DNA from 4 places in the Streptococcus sp. D7B5 genome. Region 1 is predicted to be linked to each of the others. Evidence: predicted binding sites of a transcription regulator. Region 1 holds the regulator's gene; each other region holds the start of a gene.
What was found. Region 1 encodes CtsR, which represses protease genes until heat stress. Its sites were predicted from a motif close to TTGGTCAAAAAAGGTCAAANA; they were not measured.

Region 1 (4,483 bases):
TTTACTATCGCTGAAAAAGCAGGTGATGTAGCCGGAGTTGAATACGATCCAAATGCTTATGAAGTAAAAGTAGTCGTTAAAGATAACGGTCAAGGTCAACTTGTTGCAACACCAGATACAAAGAACATTACTTTCACGAACGTTTATAAAGCTAAACCAGCAAAACCTATTATCATCACAGCTACTAAAGTCTTGAACGGTAAAGAGCTTGAAGCTGATAAATACGAATTCGAACTTAAAAAAGATGAAGAAGTCGTTGCGACAGCTAAAAACGCTGCAGACGGAACTGTTACTTTCAAAGAAATTGAGTTCGCAACAGCAGGTGACTACACTTACACTATCACTGAAAAAGCAGGTAGCGAAAAAGGTGTGACATACGATACTGCTAAACACGAAGTTAAGGTAAAAGTTACAGATAACGGCCAAGGTCAACTTGTTGCAGCTGTTACAGGTAACAACCCAACCTTCACCAACACTTATAAAGCAGCTACAACAAGTGCTACTATCACGGCTACTAAAGTCTTGAATGGTAAAGCTCTTGAAGCAGGTAAATATGAGTTTGAACTTAAAGAAGGTGACAAAGTAATCGGAACAGCGACAAACGCAGCAGACGGTACTGTTACTTTCGAAGATATCAAGTACGCAGCAGCAGGCAACCACACATACACTATCACTGAAAAAGCAGGTAGTGAAGCAGGTGTGACATATGACACTGCTAAACACGAAGTTAAGGTAGCAGTTACAGATAACGGTGCAGGCCAACTTGTTGCGACTGTAACTGATAACAACCCAACTTTCACCAACACTTATAAAGCAGCTAAAACAACAGCGACTATCACAGCTAAGAAAGTCTTGGATGGTAAAGCTCTAGAAGCTGACAAATATGAGTTTGAACTTAAAGAAGGTGACGAAGTAATCGGAACAGCTAAAAATGCTGCAGACGGTACGGTTACTTTCAAAGATATTGAGTACAAAGAAGCAGGCGACCACACATACACTATCACTGAAAAAGCAGGTAGCGAAGCAGGTGTGACATACGACACTGCTACACATGAAGTGACAGTAAACGTTACAGATAATGGTCAAGGCCAACTTGTTGCAACTGCAACTAACAACAACCCAACCTTCACCAACACATATAAAGCAGCTACAACAACAGCTACTATCACGGCTACTAAAGTCTTGAATGGTAAAGCTCTAGAAGCTGGTAAATATGAGTTTGAACTTAAAGAAGGTGACAAAGTCGTTGCGACAGCTAAGAATGCTGCAGACGGTACTGTTACTTTCGAAGATATCAAGTACGCAGCAGCAGGCAACCACACTTACACTATCTCTGAAAAAGCAGGTAGTGAAAAAGGTGTGACATACGACACTGCTAAACACGAAGTTAAGGTAGCAGTTACAGATAACGGTCAAGGACAACTTGAGGCAGCTGTTACAGGTAACAACCCAACCTTCACCAACACATATAAAGCAGCTTCAACAACTGTAAACATCACGGCTAAGAAAGTCTTGAATGGTAAAACTCTTGAAGCAGGTAAATATGAGTTTGAACTTAAAGAAGGTGACAAAGTAATCGGAACAGCGACAAACGCTGTAGACGGTACAGTTGCTTTCGCAGGTATCGAGTACAAAGAAGCTGGTGAGCACACTTACACTATCTCTGAAAAAGCAGGTAACGAAGCAGGTGTGACATACGATAAATCTACTCACAATGTAACAGTTAAAGTTGTTGATAACGGTGCAGGCAAACTTGTTGCGACTGTAACTGACAACAACCCAACCTTCACAAACACTTATGTTGCATCTTCAACACAAGTAATTTTCTCAGCTAAGAAAGTCTTGAAAGGTGATAAAAAGCTTGTAGAAGGTCAATTTAAGTTTGAACTTAAAGAAGGTGACAAAGTCGTTGAGACAGCTACAAACGCTGCAGACGGTACTGTTACTTTCAAAGCTATTAAGTACAACGAAGCAGGTAAGCACACTTACACTATTACTGAAGTAGATAGTAAGGAAGAAAATGTGACATACGATACTGCTAAACATGAAGTGACAGTTGAAGTGGTTGACAACGGTACAGGCCAACTTGTAACAACAGTTACAGGTAACAACCCAACCTTCACTAACACGTATACTGAACCGAAAAAAGAAGAACCTAAGGAAGGTCCTAAGGGTGAACAGCCTAAGGGAGATTTGCCAAACACTGGTGGAGCAGACTTTACAGCATTCTCTACTATTCTTGGTCTAGTTCTTGCAGCTTTGGCAGGACTTGTATACCGTGCTAAAAAAGTTGACTAATCTCAACTTTGAATAACTAAAAAAGATGGCGACTGTTTTACGGTCCCATCTTTTTGTTTTGGATAGTTTATAATAATCTTCGTAACTCGTTCCCTTTTCCTTTAAAAAAATCAAAAATTTCGGTATAATAGTCAAAGATAGTCAAGGTTCAAAGAAGGAGTTTGATTTACTATGAGATTTAAAAATACATCAGATCATATCGAAGCCTATATCAAGGCGATTTTAGACCAGTCTGGTATCGTGGAATTGCAGCGGAGCCAGTTGGCAGATACCTTCCAGGTTGTACCGAGTCAGATCAACTATGTCATCAAGACACGCTTTACGGAAAGTAGAGGTTACTTAGTTGAGAGCAAGCGTGGTGGCGGAGGCTACATTCGAATAGGCCGGATTGAGTTTTCCAATCATCATGAGATGCTCCGCGATTTGCTTTACTCGATTGGTGAGCGAGTTAGTCAGGAGATCTATGAGGATATTCTCCAGCTTTTGGTGGAGCAGGACTTGATGACCAAACAGGAGATGACCTTGCTGACTTCAGTAGCAACAGATCGTGTCCTAGGGGAAGAATCCTCAGTTGTCCGTGCCAATATGCTCCGACAGCTATTACAAGAGGTAGATAGAAAAGAGAAGTAAGATGAACTATTCAAAAGCATTGAATGAATGTATCGAAAGTGCCTACATGGTTGCGAGCCATTTTGGAGCCCATTATCTAGAGTCTTGGCATTTATTGATTGCCATGTCCAATCACAGTTACAGTGTGGCAGGTGCGACTCTAAATGATTATCCATACGAGATGGACCGTTTAGAAGAGGTTGCGTTGGAACTGACTGAAACGGATTATAGCCAAGACGAAACCTTTACAGAATTACCCTTTTCCCATCGTTTGGAGGTTCTCTTTGCAGAAGCAGAGTATGTGGCCTCAGTGGTCCATGCAAAGGTACTAGGGACAGAGCATGTCCTCTATGCGATTTTGCATGATGGCAATGCCTTGGCAACTCGCATCTTGGAGAGAGCGGGCTTTTCTTATGAAGACCAAAAAGATCAGGTCAGAATTGCCGCTCTTCGTCGCAATCTAGAAGAGCGTGCAGGATGGACAAGAGAAGATCTCAAGGCTTTGCGTCAACGCCATCGCACAGTAACTGACAAGCAAAATTCCATGGCTAATATGATGGGCATGCCTCAAGCTCAAAGTGGTGGTCTAGAGGATTACACGCATGACCTGACGGAGCAAGCGCGCTCTGGCAAGTTAGAACCAGTTATCGGTCGTGACAAGGAAATCTCGCGTATGATTCAGATTTTGAGTCGGAAGACCAAGAACAATCCTGTCTTGGTTGGAGATGCGGGTGTCGGGAAAACAGCTTTAGCACTTGGGCTTGCCCAGCGTATTGCTAGTGGGGACGTACCAGCTGAAATGGCAAAGATGCGTGTTCTAGAGCTTGATTTGATGAATGTCGTTGCGGGAACACGTTTCCGTGGGGATTTTGAAGAGCGCATGAACAATATCATCAAGGACATCGAGGAAGATGGCAAAGTAATCCTCTTTATCGATGAACTTCACACCATCATGGGTTCTGGTAGCGGTATTGATTCGACTCTGGATGCGGCCAATATCTTGAAGCCAGCCTTGGCTCGTGGAACTTTGAGAACGGTTGGTGCCACCACTCAGGAAGAATACCAGAAACACATCGAAAAAGATGCTGCCCTTTCTCGTCGGTTTGCCAAAGTGACGATTGAAGAGCCAAGCTTAGCTGACAGCATGATCATTTTGCAAGGTTTGAAAGCGACCTATGAGAAACACCATCGTGTGCAAATCACAGATGAAGCTGTCGAAACGGCTGTTAGGATGGCACATCGTTACTTGACCAGTCGTCACTTGCCAGACTCTGCTATCGACCTCTTGGATGAGGCGGCAGCAACAGTGCAAAACAAATCCAAGCATGTGAAAGCAGACGAATCCGACTTGACTCCAGCTGACAAGGCCTTGATGGATGGCAAGTGGAAACAAGCTGCCCAGTTAATCGCAAAAGAGCAGGAAGTCCCTGTCTATAAAGACTTGGTTACAGAATCCGCTATTTTGACCACCTTGAGTCGCTTGTCAGGGATTCCAGTCCAAAAACTGACTCAGACTGATGCGAAGAAATACCTGAATCTGGAAGCGGAACTGCACAAACGTGTCATCGGCCAAGAT
Region 2 (4,483 bases), 600 kb from region 1:
CATATCAAAGCGAATCATGCTGTCAGCAGAGCCAAAGAGCTCAATGGCTAGTTGTTTAGAGAGTTCTGTCTTACCGACACCAGTTGGTCCGACAAAGAGGAAGCTTCCGATTGGCCGGTTAGGAGTTCCAAGTCCAACACGATTACGACGGATGGCTTTGGCAATCTTATCGACAGCTTCATCTTGACCTATAACATGGGCCTTGAGGTCGTCTGCTAGATGGATAAGCTGAGACTGTTCTTTTTCTTTGAGTTCTCCAACAGGGATATTGGTTTTCTGCTCAATGATATGTTCGATTGTTTTCTCGCTGATGATTGGAGTATCCTGATCGGTCACCTTGTTTTTCTGCATTTCCTTGTACTTGGCAATCTGATCGCGGAAATAAGCAGCCTTTTCAAAATCTTCCTCTCGTGTAGCTTGAGCCTTGAGATTTTCAGCCTCAATCAAGCGCTGATCAATCACTTTAGGATCAACAAAGTTCAGTGTCAGATTCATCTTAGAACCAGCTTCGTCCAACAGGTCAATAGCCTTGTCTGGCAAGAAGCGGTCTTGGATGTAGCGGTTGGAAAGATTTGCAGCAGCTTCGATAGCAGCATCAGTATACTTGACGTGATGGTAGTCTTCGTATTTCTTTTGAACTCCTTTAAGGATGATAATGGTTTCTTCGACAGTTGGTTCATCTACCTTGACAGGCTGCATACGGCGCTCTAGAGCAGCATCTTTTTCAATGATGCGGTATTCATTGAGAGTAGTGGCACCAACCAGTTGCAATTCACCACGGGCAAGGGCTGGTTTGAGGATATTTCCTGCATCCATATTGCCATCGCCAGCAGATCCTGCACCAACAATTTCATGGATTTCGTCGATAAAGAGGATGATGTCCTCTCGTTTGCGAATTTCTTCCATGAGTTTTTGCATACGTTCTTCAAATTGGCCTCGAATCCCTGTTCCTTGGACTAGACTGACCACATCCAGACGGATGACCTGCTTGCCTTGAAGTTTATGAGGAACATCGCCATCGACAATCTTCTGAGCTAGACCTTCCACAACGGCTGTTTTACCAACACCCGGTTCTCCGATGAGGACAGGATTGTTCTTGGTTCGACGGTTGAGGATTTCGATAACGCGGATAATCTCCTCATCTCGACCGATAACAGGATCAATATCTCCCCGACGAGCAATCTCAGTAATATTGATACCGTATTCCTCAAGGAGTCCTCTTTCTTGGCTAGGAGGTGTTTGAAGTGGGCCGCGGTTTTGAGGTCCATAACCACCGTTTCCTCCATATCCCCCACCAGATTGAGTTGGAGGGACGTTATTAGAAGAAGGTTTGAAATTGTTCAAATCATTGAAAAAGTCGCCAAATGGATCAAAGTCATGATTATTTAAGTCAGTCATTCCTTTAAAGAGGGTATTATTTGGATCTGTTTTGATAATTTTATAGCAATTTTGACAAAGATCAATTTGCTTTTGCTGTCCATTGATATTGGTATACAGATGAATTGTTGAGTCGTTTATTTTACAGTTTTGACAGAGCATACATCTACCTCATTTCATTCTTATTCTTGGTCTAAGAAAAAGGTCAAGAATAGTCAAAGTTTTATACTCTCATTATAGCATGATTAAGGTGTAAAGCAAGTAAAAAGATTGGGAAGTGGTCGTTTTTAAAAGAAGGATTTATGGAGAATTAAGCAGCTTGAAGGTAAGAAAAAATCCCATTTGTGGTGACAAAAAGGATTCTCATTCATCGGGACTTACTGCCCGTTGTTTTTATATTAGTAAAGGAGTTCGTAGATCTCCATTGCAATTAAATCAATGCTATCAAAGGTATAAGTTTCACGAGCTTCTACATCGCGAAGGGTGAAGAGTGATCCATTTTCTTCGTCGTGGCTGTATGCAACTTCTGCGACAACAACACCTTCACGTTCAAAATTACGTTTTAGATTTCCACCATCTTTTGTCATTGCTTCTAGGCGGTTAATGATTCTAACCAAATGTGATTCCATTTTGATTCTCCTCCATTTCTTATCGTTTCTATTTTACCATAAACAAGAGGTAGTTGACTAGAAAAAAACTGTGATTTCTCTCTATTTCTCTATTCTATCAAGTTAATTGGTAAAATTAGAGAAAAAATATTGCATTTTAATTCAATTCGTGTTATAATCATACAATCTAATACATAGAAAGTTGATTGAATATGAATTTTTCTTTTTTACCAAAGTATTTACCATATTTTAACTATGGTGCTCTGATTACCGTATTGATTTCTATCCTTGTTGTCTGCTTAGGGACCATTATAGGTGTGTTACTGGCCTTTGCCCAACGTTCACGCTTTAAACCGCTCGTTTGGTTTGCAAATGTGTATGTTTGGATCTTCCGTGGGACGCCGATGATGGTTCAAATAATGATTGCCTTTGCTCTTATGCATATCAATGCTCCGACTATCCAAGTGGGAATTTTAGGAGTTGATCTTTCTCGTTTGATTCCTGGTATTCTGATTATTTCTATGAATAGTGGAGCTTACGTTTCAGAAACTGTTCGTGCTGGGATCAATGCGGTTCCTAAAGGGCAGTTAGAGGCCGCATATTCTTTAGGTATTCGTCCGAAAAATGCCATGCGTTATGTCATTTTGCCACAAGCTATCAAAAATATTCTTCCAGCTCTGGGAAATGAATTTATCACCATTATCAAGGATAGTTCCCTCTTGTCTGCGATTGGGGTTATGGAGTTGTGGAATGGTGCAACGACAGTAGCAACAACAACTTATTTACCGCTGACTCCTCTTTTATTTGCAGCCTTTTACTATTTGATTATGACCTCTGTTTTGACAGTGGCGTTGAAAGCATTTGAAAAACATATTGGACAAGGAGACAAGAAATAATGACAGAAACCTTGATTAAAATTGAAGAACTACATAAGTCTTTTGGGAAAAATGAAGTTTTAAAAGGCATCAATCTTGAGATTAAACGTGGAGAAGTTGTGGTCATTATCGGTCCGTCAGGTAGCGGGAAATCAACTCTCCTTCGTTCGATGAATCTCCTTGAAGAAGCAAGTAAAGGCAAGGTTATCTTTGAAGGAGTTGATATCACAGATAAGAAAAATGATCTTTTTGCTATGCGTGAAAAGATGGGTATGGTATTCCAACAATTCAACCTCTTTCCCAATATGACAGTGATGGAAAATATCACTTTGTCACCAATTAAAACCAAAGGTGAAAGCAAGGAAGTTGCGGAGAAAAGAGCACAGGAACTGTTAGAAAAAGTTGGCTTGCCAGATAAGGCGACGGCTTATCCTCAGAGTTTATCAGGTGGTCAGCAACAACGGATTGCCATTGCACGTGGACTTGCTATGGAACCAGATGTTTTGCTTTTTGATGAGCCGACTTCAGCCCTAGATCCTGAGATGGTTGGAGAAGTTCTAGCTGTTATGCAAGACCTTGCCAAGTCAGGGATGACTATGGTGATTGTGACTCATGAAATGGGCTTTGCGCGTGAGGTAGCAGACCGTGTTATCTTTATGGCGGATGGGGTTGTTGTCGAAGATGGAACACCAGAGGAGATTTTCGATCAAACAAAAGAACAACGGACCAAGGAATTTTTGAGTAAGGTTTTGTAAGACCTCATTTTTAGAAGAAATGGAGTAGGTATCATGGCTTCCAGTAAAGAATATTTAAACTTTATTCTCGAACAGCTATCAGAGCTAGAGGAGATGAGTTATCGTCCAATGATGGGAGAGTATATCCTTTATTATCGTGGGAAGATTATTGGGGGAATCTATGATAATCGTTTGTTACTGAAGCCTGTGAAGCTGGTCAGGGATCAACTGGGACAGACTAGGCTTGAACGTCCTTATGAAGGAGCTAAGGAGATGATTTTGATAGAAGACATTGAAGATAAATCATTTCTAATGAGATTAATCAAGGAGATGTATGAAGTCTTACCGGCTCCAAAAGTCAAAAAGAAAGCATGACAGATTCACCTAGTATAAATAGGCATAAAAGCTCGACAAGGGCTTTTTCTTATAGTTTCAGACTATAGGGTCCATTAGGCAAGAAGTGTTAGAATGGCGAGTTATTTTTTGATATAATAGAGGATATTTGATAGAAAAGAGAAGAGATATGGCACAGATTATTGATGGGAAGGCTCTTGCAGCTAAGTTACAAGGACAGTTGGCTGAGAAGACGGCTAAACTAAAAGAAGAAACAGGTTTAGTTCCAGGCTTGGTGGTGATTTTGGTGGGGGACAATCCTGCTAGTCAAGTCTACGTTCGCAACAAGGAACGTTCAGCTCTTGCTGCTGGCTTCCGTAGTGAAGTAAAGCGAGTTCCAGAGACTATTACCCAAGCGGAATTGTTAGACTTGATTGCCAAATACAATCAAGATCCAGCTTGGCATGGGATTTTGGTTCAATTACCTTTGCCAAAACATATTGACGAAGAGGCAGTTTTATTAGCCATTGACCCCGAAAAAGACGTGGATGGTTTC
Region 3 (4,483 bases), 580 kb from region 1:
CTGCCATCGTATCAGTTCTGCTCAAATGGATCAAGGATGGCATGAAGGTTCCGGCTGAAAAGATTGCAGATTTACGCTTGCCATTTTTCAAAAAATAGGGGATAAGGAGAAGACTTATGACAGAAAAAAGACTGGCTTGGGATGAGTACTTTGCAGCCCAGGCTTTACTGATTGCCAATCGTTCGACCTGCAAACGTGCCAAGGTGGGAGCTGTCCTCGTTAAGGACAATAAAGTCATTTCAACAGGCTACAATGGTTCTGTATCGGGAACGGAGCACTGTATCGACCACGAATGTCTGGTCATTGAAGGACACTGTGTCCGAACCCTTCACGCCGAGGTCAATGCTATCTTGCAAGGAGCCGAACGAGGGGTTCCCAGAGGATTTACAGCCTATGTGACCCATTTCCCTTGTCTGAACTGCACCAAACAACTGCTTCAGGTTGGTTGCAAGCGCGTGGTTTATATCAACCAGTACCGAATGGATGACTATGCCCAGTACCTTTATCAAGAAAAAGGCACCGAGTTGACCCATTTACCATTAGAGACTGTTCAGACAGCTCTTCAAGAGGCAGATTTGATTTAAAAATTAATTAAAATAAATGGTTTAGACAGCTTTTTAAACCGTTTTTTGATATAATAAGAAGAATAAATTGAAAGAAGGAACTCAGAAAATGGGAAAAATTGAAGTTATTAATCATCCATTGATTCAACACAAATTGTCAATCTTGCGTCGTACAGATACTTCTACAAAAGCTTTTCGTGAGCTAGTAGATGAGATTGCAATGTTGATGGGGTATGAAGTACTTCGTGATCTTCCACTAGAAGATGTGGAAATCGAAACACCAATTACAAAAACAGTTCAAAAACAATTGGCAGGTAAGAAATTGGCCATCGTTCCAATCTTACGTGCAGGTATCGGGATGGTTGATGGTCTCTTGAGCTTGGTTCCAGCCGCTAAAGTTGGCCACATTGGTATGTACCGTGATGAAGAAACGCTTCAACCAGTTGAGTACTTGGTGAAATTGCCTGAGGACATTGACCAACGTCAAATTTTTGTCGTAGACCCAATGTTAGCAACAGGTGGCTCAGCAATCTTGGCTGTTGATTCTCTTAAAAAACGTGGCGCATCAAATATCAAATTTGTCTGCCTCGTATCTGCACCAGAAGGTGTTAAAGCCCTTCAAGAAGCTCATCCAGATGTAGAAATCTTTACAGCAGCCTTGGATGAACGTTTGAACGAACACGGTTATATCGTTCCAGGTCTTGGAGATGCTGGAGACCGCTTGTTCGGTACTAAATAAAATCCCAAAGTAAATAGTGAAACTAGAAGTTCGTTTTTGACTTGAAAGGAGGTTGAGTTTTTGTTTCTGTTTAGAGAATAGAGCAAAAATTTGACCTTTTTTGACCAAAAAGATATAATAGTTCTGTATTGAGTCGTAAGACTAAGAAAATTCAACATTAAAAGGAGAAATGAATGATTCCTGTAGTTATTGAACAAACAAGCCGTGGAGAACGTTCCTATGATATTTACTCTCGTCTTTTGAAAGACCGCATCATCATGCTAACAGGTCCCGTTGAAGACAACATGGCCAACTCCGTTATTGCTCAGTTGCTCTTCTTGGATGCCCAAGACAGCACAAAAGATATTTACCTTTATGTCAATACACCTGGGGGCTCTGTTTCAGCTGGTTTGGCAATCGTTGATACCATGAACTTTATCAAAGCGGATGTCCAAACAATCGTTATGGGGATGGCTGCATCCATGGGGACTGTCATTGCATCAAGTGGCGCAAAAGGCAAACGTTTCATGCTTCCAAATGCAGAGTACATGATTCACCAACCAATGGGTGGTACAGGTGGTGGTACCCAACAAACCGATATGGCAATCGCTGCAGAGCACTTGCTTAAAACTCGTAAGACTTTGGAGCAAATCCTTGCAGATAACTCTGGTAAATCAGTCGAGCAAATTCATGCAGATGCAGAACGTGATTACTGGATGAGTGCCCAAGAAACACTTGAATATGGCTTTATTGATGAAATCATGGCCAATAATTCTTTAAGCTAAGCAACCTAGAAAGCAAACTCGACGGAGTTTGCTTTTTTTGGTATAATAGGGGAAGATTTCTTAGAAAGAGGATTCCTCATGTTTGAAAAAACAAATCGATCAGGATTAATCATCTATCTCTACTATAATCGAGATGCAAAAAAACTTCAGGAATACGGTGATATCTGTTACCATTCCAAAAAACATCGTTACTTGCAGCTCTATGTTCCAACTGAGGAGCTAGATGACTTAGTTGAGAGATTAAGTAAGGAAAGATATATCAAGAAAATTAGACGTTGCCATATTCAAGAGCTAGAAACTCCCTTCGTTGGGAATCTCTATCGGACTGAAGAAAACGTTATCATTTAAAAAAGTTAAACAAATACATTGACAATTTTCTGATAATTCGGTATATTCTTAACATACAATTTTTGAAACAACTATAAGGAGATTAAAAATGAAGAAAAAATTTGCCCTATCTTTTGTGGCTCTTGCTAGTGTGGCTCTTCTTGCTGCCTGTGGAGAGGTCAAGTCAGGAGCGTCAAACACAACTGGAAATCCAGTAGACGAAAAAACAATTAAAATCGGTTTTAACTTTGAAGAGACAGGTGCTGTGGCAGCTTACGGTACAGCTGAACAAAAAGGTGCCCAACTTGCCGTAGACGAAATCAATGCTGCAGGTGGAATTGATGGGAAACAAATCGAAGTTGTAGACAAAGACAACAAGTCAGAAACTGCTGAAGCAGCTTCTGTTACAACAAACCTTGTTACCCAATCAAAAGTGGCAGCTATTGTAGGACCTGCGACATCTGGTGCAACTGCTGCAGCTGTAGCTAACGCTACTAAAGCTGGAGTGCCATTGATTTCACCAAGTGCTACTCAAGACGGTTTGACTAAAGGTCAAGATTACCTATTTATCGGAACATTCCAGGATAGCTTCCAAGGGAAGATTATCTCTAACTATGTAACAAACAAATTGAATGCTAAGAAGGTTGTTCTTTATACTGACAATGCTAGTGACTATGCTAAAGGTATTGCTAAATCTTTCCGCGAAGCCTACAAGGGTGAGATTGTAGCAGATGAAACATTTGTAGCAGGTGATACTGACTTCCAAGCAGCCCTTACTAAAATGAAAGACAAAGAGTTTGACGCTATCGTAGTTCCAGGTTACTACACAGAAGCTGGTAAAATTGTAAACCAAGCTCGTGGTATGGGAATTGATAAACCAATCATTGGTGGTGATGGATTTAACGGTGAAGAATTTGTTCAACAAGCAACTGCTGAAAGAGCATCAAACATTTACTTCATCTCTGGATTCTCAACCACTGTTGATGTTTCTGCAAAAGCTAAATCTTTCCTTGAAGCATACCGTGCTAAATACAACGAAGAGCCTTCAACATTCTCAGCTTTAGCCTATGACTCAGTTTACCTAGTAGCAAATGCTGCAAAAGGTGCTAAAAACTCAAGTGAGATCAAGGACAACCTTGCTAAAACCAAAGATTTTGATGGTGTAACTGGTCAAACAAGCTTTGATGCTGACCACAATACAGTGAAAACTGCTTACATGATGACCATGAACAATGGTAAAGTTGAAGAAGCAGAAGTTGTAAAACCATAACATTAGAATAGTAATTGAAATGGGGAATGAGCCTTTGACTCACTCCCTGTTTCGGTGTTTATGAACTTGTGAAAATAATGAAATTTTCTAAAAAATAACGATAGAAAAGAGTGAATGCTATGCTCCAACAACTTGTGAATGGTCTAATTCTGGGTAGTGTTTATGCACTTTTGGCTCTGGGTTATACCATGGTTTATGGAATTATCAAACTCATCAACTTCGCCCATGGCGATATTTACATGATGGGTGCCTTTATTGGTTACTTTTTGATTAATTCTTTCCAAATGGATTTCTTTTTAGCTTTAATTATTTCAATGGCAGGAACCGCACTACTTGGTGTTGTGATTGAGTTTCTTGCATACCGTCCTTTACGACACTCTACACGTATTGCTGTATTGATTACTGCCATCGGAGTGTCTTTCCTACTGGAATACGGAATGGTTTATCTAGTAGGTGCCAATACTCGTGCCTTCCCTCAAGCAATTGAAACAGTCCGCTTTGACTTGGGACCAATTAGCTTGACAAATGTTCAATTGATGATTTTAGCAGTTTCTGTGCTGTTGATGGTTTTATTGCAATTGATCGTCCAAAAAACAAAAATGGGGAAAGCCATGCGTGCAGTATCAGTTGATAGTGACGCAGCTCAATTGATGGGAATTAATGTAAATCGTACAATCAGCTTTACCTTTGCTTTGGGTTCAGCCCTTGCTGGTGCAGCAGGTGTCCTCATTGCCCTTTACTACAACTCTCTTGAACCTTTGATGGGTGTGACTCCAGGTCTAAAATCATTCGTTGCGGCCGTACTCGGTGGTATCGGGAT
Region 4 (4,483 bases), 260 kb from region 1:
AGCAGCAGGCGATTACGCTTACACTATTACTGAAAAAGCTGGTGACGATAAAACAATCACTTATGATCAAAATGCGTATGAAGTGTTCGTCACTGTTGCGGATGATGGTAAAGGCCAATTGGTTGCGACTGTAGAAGATGCGGATACAGAACGGGTCTTCACAAATACTTATACAGCACCAGTTCCACCGGCGCCAACAGCTACATCAGCAACACTTGAATTTACGAAAGAATTGACTGGTCGTACTTTGGTTGATGGTGAGTTCCAATTTGAATTGTACAAAGATGGACAAAAAATTGATACAAAAACAAACCAAGGTGGAAAAGTAACATTTAATGCAATCAACTATGATGCAGAAGGTGAGTATACTTATACTGTAAAAGAAGTGAATGCTGGAGCAACTGGTATTACTTATGATACAGAAAAGACTGCGGTGGTAAAAGTAACCAAAGATGCAGCAACCAACGCTTTGAAGGCAGCTGTTGAATATCCAGCAGGTAATGTCTTCAAGAATAGCTTCAAAGCACCAGTAGTAGAAGCTACGATTGAAGCAACTAAGAAACTTGAAGGTAAAGAACTTGCGACAGACGCTTATACTTTCGAATTGAAAGAGAAAGGTGCCGTTGTAGCTACAGCTAAGAATACTGCCGAAGGTAAAGTAGCCTTTGTTCGTTCATTCGAAGAAGCAGGTACTTACACTTATACCTTGGTTGAAAAAGTTGGTACTGAAGAGGGTATTGAATACGATAAGACTGAGCATACTGTAACAGTAACAGTAGTTGCGGATGGTCAAGGTCTCTTGACTGCGACTGTCTCATATGCAGATGGTAAAGCAGTTGTATTTACAAATAAATACACTGTTCCAACACCAACACCAGAACCAAATCCAGCACCAACACCAAATCCAGCTCCAAATAATCCAGGAACAACGCCAGATCCAGCACCAACGCCAGATCCAGCGCCAAATAATCCAGGAACAAATCCAACTCCAGGAACAGAACCGACTGATCCAGGACAAAAAGAGGATCCAAAACCAGCACCTCCAGCTACTGAGACTAAAGGTAAAGCTGAACTTCCAAACACAGGGGAAGCAACCTCTGTCCTTTCTGCGCTTGGATTTGTAGTCTTGGCATTGAGTGGATTGGTATTCTTCGTAAAACGCAAAGCTTAAGCTTTTGTAGAAGAAACATGAAACTTGGTAAGTGAGAATATTTCTTCTCTCTTAAACTTGATAGAGGAAGTCTCTAGAAAATTCGTTTTCTAGGGGCTTTTTTTGTACTTCAAAAAATTTTTTAAAAAAATAGTCAAATTTGGTCAAAAAGTTATTGACTTTTACTGACTAAAGTGGTATAGTAGAAACATAAGGAAAATGAATTCCTTAGAAAACTTCATTTTCAATGATCCTATTTCTTGAAAATGTATGATAGATACCCTAGAAAGGGGTGAGGCCTATGTTAAATCTAACAGATTTTGAAAAGAAGATGATAAAAGGCTTATTTAAGAAAGAAAAACCAGAAATTATACGTAGGGTAGCTAGTTAGCTAGTCTAAAATTTTTAAAACAAAGGTCAAAGATAGTCAATATCAGAGATCGCATATAATTAAGAATAAACGAGGTAAAGAATATGAACAACAACTTTAATAACTTTAACAACATGGATGATTTATTTAACCAATTGATGGGAGGTATGCGAGGATATAGTTCTGAAAATCGTCGCTACTTGATTAATGGACGTGAAGTGACACCTGAGGAATTTGCTCACTATCGTGCAACTGGTCAATTGCCAGGAAATGCAGAATCTGATGTGCAAATGCAACAACACGCTTCAGGTATGAAACAAGACGGTGTCCTTGCTAAACTAGGTCGTAACTTGACCGCAGAAGCTCGTGAGGGCAAGTTGGATCCTGTTATCGGACGAAACAAGGAAATTCAAGAAACATCTGAAATCCTCTCACGTCGTACGAAAAATAATCCTGTTCTGGTCGGAGATGCAGGTGTTGGTAAGACAGCCGTTGTAGAAGGTCTAGCACAAGCGATTGTGAATGGAGATGTTCCGGCTGCCATCAAGAACAAGGAAATTATTTCTATTGATATCTCAGGTCTTGAGGCTGGTACTCAATACCGTGGTAGCTTTGAAGAAAACGTTCAAAATCTAGTCAATGAAGTAAAAGAAGCAGGGAATATTATCCTCTTCTTTGATGAAATTCACCAAATCCTTGGCGCTGGCTCAATCGGAGGAGACAGTGGTTCTAAAGGGCTTGCGGACATTCTCAAGCCAGCTCTCTCTCGTGGTGAATTGACCGTTATTGGAGCGACAACTCAAGACGAATACCGTAACACCATCTTGAAAAATGCAGCTCTTGCTCGTCGTTTCAACGAAGTCAAGGTCAATGCTCCTTCAGCAGAGGATACCTTTAAAATCCTTCAAGGGATTCGTGACCTCTATCAACAACACCACAATGTCATCTTGCCAGACGAAGTCTTGAAAGCAGCAGTGGATTATTCTATCCAATACATTCCTCAACGTAGCTTGCCAGATAAGGCTATTGACCTTGTAGACGTAACGGCTGCTCACTTGGCAGCTCAACATCCTGTAACAGATGTGCATGCTGTTGAACGGGAAATTGAGGCAGAAAAAGACAAGCAAGAAAAAGCAGTTGAGGCAGAAGACTTTGAAGCAGCTCTCAATGCTAAAACTCGCATTGCAGAATTAGAGAAAAAAGTCGAAAACCACACAGAAGACATGAAAGTGACTGCCACTGTCAATGATGTGGCCGAGTCCGTAGAGCGTATGACTGGTATCCCAGTTTCTCAAATGGGGGCATCTGATATCGAACGCCTAAAAGATATGGCTCATCGTTTGGAACACAAGGTTATCGGCCAAGATAAGGCAGTAGAAGCAGTGGCTCGTGCTATTCGTCGTAACCGTGCTGGTTTTGATGAAGGCAATCGCCCAATCGGTAGCTTCCTCTTTGTAGGTCCAACTGGGGTTGGTAAGACCGAGCTCGCTAAGCAATTGGCACTGGATATGTTTGGAACTAAGGATGCTATCATTCGTTTGGATATGTCTGAATACAGTGACCGCACAGCTGTATCTAAGTTAATCGGTACAACAGCAGGTTATGTGGGTTATGATGACAATAGCAATACTTTGACAGAACGTGTTCGTCGTAATCCTTACTCTATCATTCTCTTGGACGAAATTGAAAAGGCGGATCCTCAAGTAATCACCCTTCTCCTTCAGGTCTTGGATGACGGTCGTTTGACTGATGGTCAAGGAAATACAGTGAACTTCAAGAACACGGTCATTATCGCGACATCAAATGCTGGATTTGGCTATGAAGCTAACTTGACAGAAGATGCAGATAAACCAGAATTAATGGATCGTTTGAAACCATACTTCCGTCCAGAATTCCTTAACCGCTTTAACGCAGTTATCGAGTTCTCACACTTGAATAAGGAAGACCTTTCTAAGATTGTGGACTTGATGTTGGCTGAAGTCAACCAAACCTTGGCTAAGAAAGACATTGATTTGGAAGTCAGCCAAGCAGCTAAGGACTTTATCACAGAAGAAGGCTATGACGAAGTTATGGGTGTTCGTCCTCTCCGTCGCGTGGTTGAACAACAAATTCGTGATAAGGTGACGGACTTCCACTTGGATCATCTAGATGCTAAACATTTGGAAGCAGATATGGAAGATGGCGTTTTGGTTATTCGTGAAAAAGCCTAACTCAAGATTTTGAGAATAAAAAAAGAAGGAACTAGCTAAAAGCTGGTTCCTTTTTGTGTTTAGATGACATGGCGCTCAAAGGCATCATCTGAGATTCCTTGTTCCAGGATGAGTTTTGCCCATTCTTTAGCAGAAAAGAGGCTGTGGTCCTTGTAGTTTCCGCAAGATTCGATGGTTGTTCCAGGGACATCTTCCCAAGTAGTGGTTTCAGCAATTTCCTTGAGCGAATCCTTGATAACAGCTGCAATTTCAGCACTGGTATGGCGACCCCACATAATCATGTGGAAGCCTGTGCGACAACCAAATGGTGAACAGTCAATCATGCCGTCAATTCGGGTACGGATGAGTTTGGCCAAGAGGTGTTCGATAGTGTGAAGCCCAGCAGTAGGGATAGAGTCTTCATTTGGCTGTACCAAGCGAATATCAAAGTTGGAGATGATGTCTCCCTTTGGCCCCGTTTCTTCCCCAATCAAGCGAACATAAGGTGCTTTAACAATGGTGTGGTCAAGTTCAAAACTTTCAACAATAACTTCTTTTGACATGGTAAATCCTTTCAGTTTTCTTCTTTCATTATAACATAAAGGGTGCTGTTGATGGAGTTTGATAAATGACTTTTTATAATAAAGTCTCTATACATAAACCTCAGAATTATAAAGAAAGAATGGAGAGAAGAATACCTTGTGAAAGAAAAGTTTAGTTTTTCTAGTGGAACTCAGGTGACTTTTGAAAAGTGGATCAACTTTTTCTGAAATT

Region 2: the regulator CtsR is predicted to act here: its motif matches at 1,579-1,599, upstream of P8P68_RS00675 (ATP-dependent Clp protease ATP-binding subunit).
Region 3: the regulator CtsR is predicted to act here: its motif matches at 1,390-1,410, upstream of clpP (ATP-dependent Clp protease proteolytic subunit ClpP).
Region 4: the regulator CtsR is predicted to act here: its motif matches at 1,554-1,574, upstream of P8P68_RS08640 (ATP-dependent Clp protease ATP-binding subunit).

Annotation. Positions count from the first base shown of each region.
Region 1 is NZ_CP121467.1:1,507,148-1,511,630, forward strand. Features, by position in the region: gene P8P68_RS07370 (FctA domain-containing protein) at 1-2,298, shown strand, start outside; gene P8P68_RS07375 (CtsR family transcriptional regulator) at 2,470-2,928, shown strand; gene P8P68_RS07380 (ATP-dependent Clp protease ATP-binding subunit) at 2,930-4,483, shown strand, end outside.
Region 2 is NZ_CP121467.1:139,222-143,704, forward strand. Features, by position in the region: gene P8P68_RS00675 (ATP-dependent Clp protease ATP-binding subunit) at 1-1,539, opposite strand, end outside; gene P8P68_RS00680 (DUF1797 family protein) at 1,776-2,006, opposite strand; gene P8P68_RS00685 (amino acid ABC transporter permease) at 2,198-2,881, shown strand; gene P8P68_RS00690 (amino acid ABC transporter ATP-binding protein) at 2,881-3,615, shown strand; gene P8P68_RS00695 (TfoX/Sxy family protein) at 3,649-3,969, shown strand; gene P8P68_RS00700 (bifunctional methylenetetrahydrofolate dehydrogenase/methenyltetrahydrofolate cyclohydrolase) at 4,118-4,483, shown strand, end outside.
Region 3 is NZ_CP121467.1:116,803-121,285, forward strand. Features, by position in the region: gene P8P68_RS00560 (TetR/AcrR family transcriptional regulator) at 1-98, shown strand, start outside; gene P8P68_RS00565 (cytidine/deoxycytidylate deaminase family protein) at 117-584, shown strand; gene upp (uracil phosphoribosyltransferase) at 673-1,302, shown strand; gene clpP (ATP-dependent Clp protease proteolytic subunit ClpP) at 1,476-2,066, shown strand; gene P8P68_RS00580 (YlbG family protein) at 2,145-2,414, shown strand; gene P8P68_RS00585 (ABC transporter substrate-binding protein) at 2,503-3,663, shown strand; gene P8P68_RS00590 (branched-chain amino acid ABC transporter permease) at 3,783-4,483, shown strand, end outside.
Region 4 is NZ_CP121467.1:1,768,379-1,772,861, forward strand. Features, by position in the region: gene P8P68_RS08635 (FctA domain-containing protein) at 1-1,171, shown strand, start outside; gene P8P68_RS08640 (ATP-dependent Clp protease ATP-binding subunit) at 1,625-3,730, shown strand; gene P8P68_RS08645 (S-ribosylhomocysteine lyase) at 3,790-4,272, opposite strand.